One region of the Novosphingobium sp. EMRT-2 genome, then DNA from elsewhere that is predicted to be linked to it. Evidence: riboswitches for the same ligand, from Rfam matches in the RefSeq annotation. Region 1 holds a riboswitch; the other holds the start of a gene.
The links. A riboswitch is a leader RNA that binds a small molecule or an ion and turns the genes downstream of it on or off. The one in region 1 is predicted to bind cobalamin.

Region 1 (3,241 bases):
GCCCACGTTCTCGGCCCCCTTGATGAACTGGAACACGGCCGCCTTGCGACCGTATCCCAGCGTGCGCGCGACCATGCCGAAGGCGCTGGAGGACTTGCCCTTGCCGTTGCCGGTCAGCACCAGCAGCAGGCCCTTGTCGCGCGTGGCGGCGGCGATTTTGGCGTCGACCACCGCCTTGTGCCGGCGAGTGCGCTCGCGGTGCGCGCTGTCGTCGGTTCCGCTCACCGGCGCTCGCTTTCACGCAGTTCGGGCCGGATCAGGGACAGCAGCGAGAACGCGGCGGCGGCCAGGCCGCTCCAGCCCAGCGTGGCCCACAGCGTCGGCGGGAAATAGCGCCCGATGCGCGGCAGGAAGCCGGCGAGCGTGGGATCGGCGAAGCGGCCGCCGAGGAAGTAGAAGCCGCCGCTGGAAAGCAGTTCGGACGCGAAGGTGGCGCAGATCAGCAGCACGGCCATGATCGGCAGGGCGGCAAGGCTCGCACCCAGCCGGGTTTGCGCGTACCGTCCGGCCAGCCACATCACGCCATAGGCGGGCACCAGCATCCAGTAGGCGGGCGTGAAGCAGAAGCTCGACTGGCCGAACCAGCCGATCACTACCACGTCGATGGCATAGCCAAGCAGGAACAGCGCGCCGAACGCCGCCGCGCGGCGGACGAAGAAGCCCAGCACGAAGAAGCTGGCGAGGCTGGTATCGGGCAGGTGGATGACCTGGCTAAGCGAATGGCTGCGCGTGACGAGCATGACGAGTGCGAGAAGCCCGAAGACGGACAGTTCGAATCGGGTATTGCGGACCATGAGGGGTCTCCTGAACGGGTTGGATTTCGCGTTGTGGCCGCGCACGCGACCATCGGCTGCGGCGCGGGGGCCTTTGCGGTGCGCGGGCGGGCGCGGAACCGAAAGCTCGGGGCCGGGGCGCACGCCTGCTGCGGGTGTCGTGGATGTCAGACGCAGTTCATCACAGGCCCCCTTCGGCAACAAACGCACATATGTCGTCCGCCAAGGGAGAAGCCCTCGTCCGCCCGGTGCATCCCGCCCGCGCGAAGGAACGACGGTAGCGGGCCGGTTTCCTGACTTCCCGGATCATCGCGCCTGTCGCCGCCTTCTCAGGGCCGGAACCCCAATGGCGTGATGGCGATGCGCTCACCGGTCACAGTTGCGGGAGCAGTGCCGGATTCGGCGGATTTCCGCCGGCCGGACTTCCCGATTAAGCCCTTTCGGGCACCCGTTACGCTGCCGGTGATAAGCGAAGCGATGCGCCGCCGCAAGCATTCGCGCTTGCGGCATGGCCGGCGCGAAGCTATCCGCCGCTCTGCGACAGGTTCCCCGAAAGGGGATCAAAAGGGAACGGGGTGCGAAACCCCGGCTGCCCCTGCAACTGTAAGCGGCGAGCCGACCGGCCATCACGCCATTGGGACTTCACCGTCCTGAGAAGGCGGCCGGACCAGCATTGACCCGCGAGCCAGGAGACCTGCCTGACGCGGTCGTTCTTCGTTCGGGCAGGGTGCACCGGACGTTCGAGGTTCCCGCGTCAAAGGCGGGACGATCCCTCGCGCAACGACAGCCACTGCCTGCCGGGAAGACCGTGCGGGAAGCGTCGTCTCGTGCCCTCCGGCGATCTCGCCGGGGCGTCGCGCGGCGGGCGTTTTCCATGCGGTCCGAACGGCAGGTCATCGCCGTTCGTATCCAGGGAACCGCACCATGCGCCTGACCCGTTGTTCCGTTGTTTCCGTCCTCTCGCTCTCGCTGGGCCTTCCCGTGGCCGCCCATGCCGCCCCTTACCCCGACGATCCGGCGCCCGACGCGGCGCCTGACACCTCCATCGTCGTGACCGCGCTGCGCACGCCGGTCGCGCAGGATCGCGTCTCGTCCACCGTCACCGTGCTGGACGAGGCGGCCATCCGGCAGGTGCAGCCGCTGGCCGTGACCGATGTCCTGGTCCGCACGCCCGGCATCAGCCTTTCGCGCAACGGCGGCTATGGCACCGCCACCTCGCTGCGCATCCGCGGCGCGGACGCCGGCCAGTCGGTCATGGTGATCGACGGTGTGCGGCTGTCCGATCCGTCCGCCACGTCCGGCGGTTATGCCTTTTCCAACCTGTTCGTCGATGACATCGAACGCATCGAGATCCTGCGCGGCCCGCAATCGATCCTGTGGGGCAGCGACGCGATCGGCGGCGTCGTCAACGTGACCACGCGCCGCGCGGAAAAACCGCTGGAAGGCAGCCTGGCGGTGGAGGCGGGCACGCACAAGACGGTGAACGCGCAAGCCGGCGTCGGCGGCACGGGCACGCTGGTCGACTGGCGGCTGTCCGCCTCGACCTTCTCCACCGACGGCATTTCGGCCCGCAGCAATGGCACCGAGCCGGACGGATACCGCCGCACCTCGGCCAGTGGCACGGCCACGTTCAAGCTGACGCCCAACCTGTCGTTTGACCTGCGCGGCTACTGGGCCGACGCGCGCAACGATTTCGACGGCACCTCGGGCGACTCGCTCGTCTATGGCCTGACAAAGGAATGGTCGGGCTATGCCGGGCTCAATCTCGCGCTGCTCGACGGCCGCTTCACCAACCGGCTGGCGGCGATGCAGACCGAGACCGACCGCGAGAACTACGATCCCGCCCGCGCGATCCGCCCGCTGAACTTCGACGCGCACGGCCGCGTCCGCCGCTTCGAATACCAGGGGTCGTTCCGCTTTTCCGACGCGGTGCAGGCCGTGTTCGGCGCCGAACGCGAGGAACAGCGCATGACCACGGCCTCGCCCGGCAACAACACCGCGCCCTATGCGCTGGTGCCGCAGCGCGCTTCGACCGACAGCCTCTATGGCGAGTTGCGCGCGACGCCTCTCGCCGGGCTGACGCTCAACGGCGGCGTGCGCTACGATCACCAGTCGCGGTTCGGAGGGAACACGGTGTTCAGCGCCGGCGGCGTCTATACGCCCAACGCGGGCAAGACGGTGCTGCGCGCCAGCTATGACGAAGGGTTCAAGGCCCCGTCGCTCTACCAGCTGTTCAGCCTCTACGGTAACGCGGATCTCAAGCCCGAAAAGGCGAAGGGCTGGTCGGTCAGCTTCGAGCAGGCGCTGGGCAGCGTGCTGCGCGGCTCCGCGACATGGTTCGAGCGCGACACCGACAACCTGATCGACTTCGCCTATTGCCCCACCAGCGGCCCGCTGCCTGCATCCTGCTATGTGCCCGGCACGACCACAACGCGCTTCGGCTACTACGCCAACGTCCGCAAGGCGCA
Region 2 (3,241 bases), on a different replicon from region 1:
AGCTGGATCGAAGCTCCCGGATTCGCCAAGCTTGGGGTTCTCGCCGCCAGGGAGCCGGAAGCCTACACGCTGCAAAAGCTGGTCATGGACCTCCACACCGGCAAGTTCTTCTTCGGCAAGAGCGCCGAGTGGATATGGATCGACATTCTGGGCGCGACGCTCCTGATGCTCTGCCTTACCGGCGGCTGGATGTGGTGGCGCAGTCAAAAGCAGAAGGCTCAGCCAGTTTGACCGGTCCCGAATAGCAGGACACGCTATGCTCAGCCTGCTGCTCGCCCTTTGCGGACTGGCGCTTCTGGCGATCCTCTTCTGGCTGACCGACGCCGGTCGAAGGGCGCTGCGTCGCCGATGGGATGCATGGCGTCAGCGGCCGCACCTGTTCCGCGTGACCCGGCGGATCGATCATGACGAAACGCATTTCTCGCTCCATCTTACGCCGGTGGGAGGCAAGTGCCGTCCTTTCATTGCCGGACAATATCTGACCGTCCTCGGCCCCCTGCTTCCGGCGGGAAACCACGCCGAGCGCCGCTATTCGCTCGACCGCTGGGATGCCTCGCCCGGCGAGTACGGCCTGACGATCAAGAAGGAACCGATGGGCCGCGTCTCGGGCTGGCTGCACGAGACGATCCGTGAAGGTGACGAGTTGCAATGCCGTCTGCCGGAGGGTGATTTCGTCCTGCCGGAGATCGGCGATAACGCGCCTATCGTGTTGATAGCGGCCGGTGTCGGCATTACTCCGCTCAGGTCGATGATCCATGCCTTGCGCGCGCGGGCTAGTGGCCCCGTCACCTTGTTCTTCACGGCGCGAAGCTTGCCGGGCCTGATCTTTCACGAAGAGTTCGAAACGCTGGCACGGGAATGGACCTCCTTCCGATACCACGCCCGCCTGACGGGGCAGGACGACATGTGGGAAGGAAATACAGGCCGTTTCAGCGCAGCCGATCTTGTCACCGCCGACAATGGCCGTGCCCACTACCTGTTCTGTGCCTCGCACGCGATGATCGAGGATCTGTCACAGGGGCTGCGCGACAAGGGCGTCCCGCGCTCGCGCATCCACTACGAGTTGTTTGCTACCAGCGCGGGTCTGTGCGGCAATTTCACCATGACCGTAGGCGAGGCGGAAATCCCGGTCGAGGGCTATCCCAGCTTGCTCGCCGCCATGGAGACGCATGCCATTCCGGCAGTGTCCGACTGCCGGGCCGGGCACTGCGGCCTCTGCCGCCGCCATCTTGCTTCCGGGAGCGTCGAACATGGGCCGGGCCTTGCCTGTTCGCTGCGCCCCGGCGAGTTCCTCCCCTGCATCGCTGTTCCAACAAGCGATATCAGAATCGCGGCCTGAGCGATGCGGCGCTCGAGCTCAGTACTGCGTCAGGATGGCGCGACTTGCGCAATCCTGACGATGCTCAAATCCCACGCTCCTTGCTGCACCGAGAAGCAAAGGCATTGGCATCCGCAACCGCATCGTCTAATCGGCCCGCTGAATGTTGGATATTTTCAGCATTCATTGATCGCGCCGGTGCCCTGACAAGGGGCTTAATCGGGAATGCGGTGCGGGAGCTTGCTCCCAAATCCGCGGCTGTCCCTGCAACTGTAAGCGGATAGCGCGATGCACATCGTCCCTTCGATGGAAAAGGGGCAGCCACTGGGCCGGACGCTAAATCCTGCGAGGCCTGGGAAGGCGTGCATCAAGCTGTGACCCGCGAGCCAGGAGACCTGCCGGCGTCTGGTCGCTCTTGCCCTGGTCCAGGGGATGGCCGCGGCACGGTGAACTCCGTCTGAGCGACGAACGAGCGGCTGGGGCCGCATCGGCAGACGTGCGTTGGCCGCCCATGGCGTCCGGCCGCCGCGCGTGCCGACCGTTCGCGAACGGCACGCCCCGGCCACGTCGCAAGACGCCGGGGGACTATGTGTGACCAAGACTTTCCTTTCCAGTTGCGCGCTCGTCGCGCTCATCCTGCCTGCCCTCGCGCATGCCGAAACGGCGGCAGAAACCGATGCCGCCGAAGCCGAACGATCGGGCAGCGAGATCGTGGTTTTCGGGCGCGGTGAAGCGAAGATCGGTACGGCTCATGCCGCCAGCGAAGGCAGCGTTGCCGGTTCCGATCTGCTGGTCCGTCCGCTCCTTCGCGTGGCCGAGCTCCTGGAAGCGGTTCCCGGCATGGTGGCGGCCCAGCATTCGGGGAGCGGCAAGGCGAACCAGTATTTCCTGCGCGGCTTCAACCTCGATCATGGGTCGGACTTCACGACCTATATCGACGGTGTGCAGATGAACTTCCGCACACACGGCCACGGTCATGGCTATCTCGATCTCAATGGCCTGATCCCGGAAATCGTGGCGCGGGAAGATTTTCGCAAAGGCCCCTACCGAGCCGATGGAGGCGATTTTGCCCTGGCCGGGGCAGCCTATATGTCCACCATCGACGAATACGAACGGCCCTGGGCATCGGCCGAGGCCGGTTCCTATGGCTGGCGCCGGGTTGCCGTCGGCGGAACATTTCGCGGTTTGGGACAGGGCGACCTAACCCTCGTCGGCCAGGCGAAGGTCTATGATGGTCCCTGGCAGGAGCCAGAACGCCTGCGTCATTACTCAGGCTTCGCCAAATACCGCATGCCGGTCGGCGCGGGCACCGTTGAGGCTACACTTCATGCCTATCGGGCGACATGGAGCCCGACCGAGCAGATTCCCGAGCGGGTCGTCGGCACGCCTCTGTGCCCGGACGTGTTCTGCTCTCCTGATCCATCCGCGCGTGGCGAAACCACACGGCTGATCGGGAACATCATGGTCGAACAGCCGAGTTGGCGCGCCAATGCCTATGCCCAGTTCTACGACTGGTCGATGTTCTCGAACCCAACTTATGCCGACGCCGATGGAACCAGCGCACAGATCCGGCAATTCGACCAGCGCTGGGTGTTCGGGCTGATGGCACAGAAGCGCTGGGAACCTGCACCCGGTCTGTCGCTGACGGTGGGCACCGAGAACCGGTATGACGCCATCGGCAATGTCGGCGTTGACCGCACCGCCGACCGCACGTTCCTGGCCTCGCTTGGTCACTATCGCGTCAAGGAACTGTCGTCCGCCCTTTATGGCGAGGCAACCTGGACGCCGATCCAAGGGCTGCGCCTGACGGGCGGCCTGCGCGGAGACTATTACCACCATTCTGTCGAGGCGCGCGATCCGGCTGCCATCTCGCTGGGGGAGGGGAGTGGCTCCGACGCGATCATCTCGCCAAAGGCTGCCTTG

Region 2: linked by a shared signal. The riboswitch ahead of FA702_RS01380 (TonB-dependent receptor) and the one ahead of FA702_RS20535 (TonB-dependent siderophore receptor) in region 1 are both predicted to bind cobalamin.

What each region holds. Positions count from the first base shown of each region.
Region 1 covers NZ_CP039697.1:571,862-575,102, forward strand. The annotation lists gene cobO (cob(I)yrinic acid a,c-diamide adenosyltransferase) at 1-225, opposite strand, end outside; gene FA702_RS20530 (hypothetical protein) at 222-794, opposite strand; cobalamin riboswitch at 1,039-1,240, opposite strand; cobalamin riboswitch at 1,299-1,490, shown strand; gene FA702_RS20535 (TonB-dependent siderophore receptor) at 1,698-3,241, shown strand, end outside.
Region 2 covers NZ_CP039695.1:254,210-257,450, forward strand. The annotation lists gene FA702_RS01370 (PepSY domain-containing protein) at 1-231, shown strand, start outside; gene FA702_RS01375 (2Fe-2S iron-sulfur cluster-binding protein) at 257-1,339, shown strand; cobalamin riboswitch at 1,498-1,736, shown strand; gene FA702_RS01380 (TonB-dependent receptor) at 1,910-3,241, shown strand, end outside.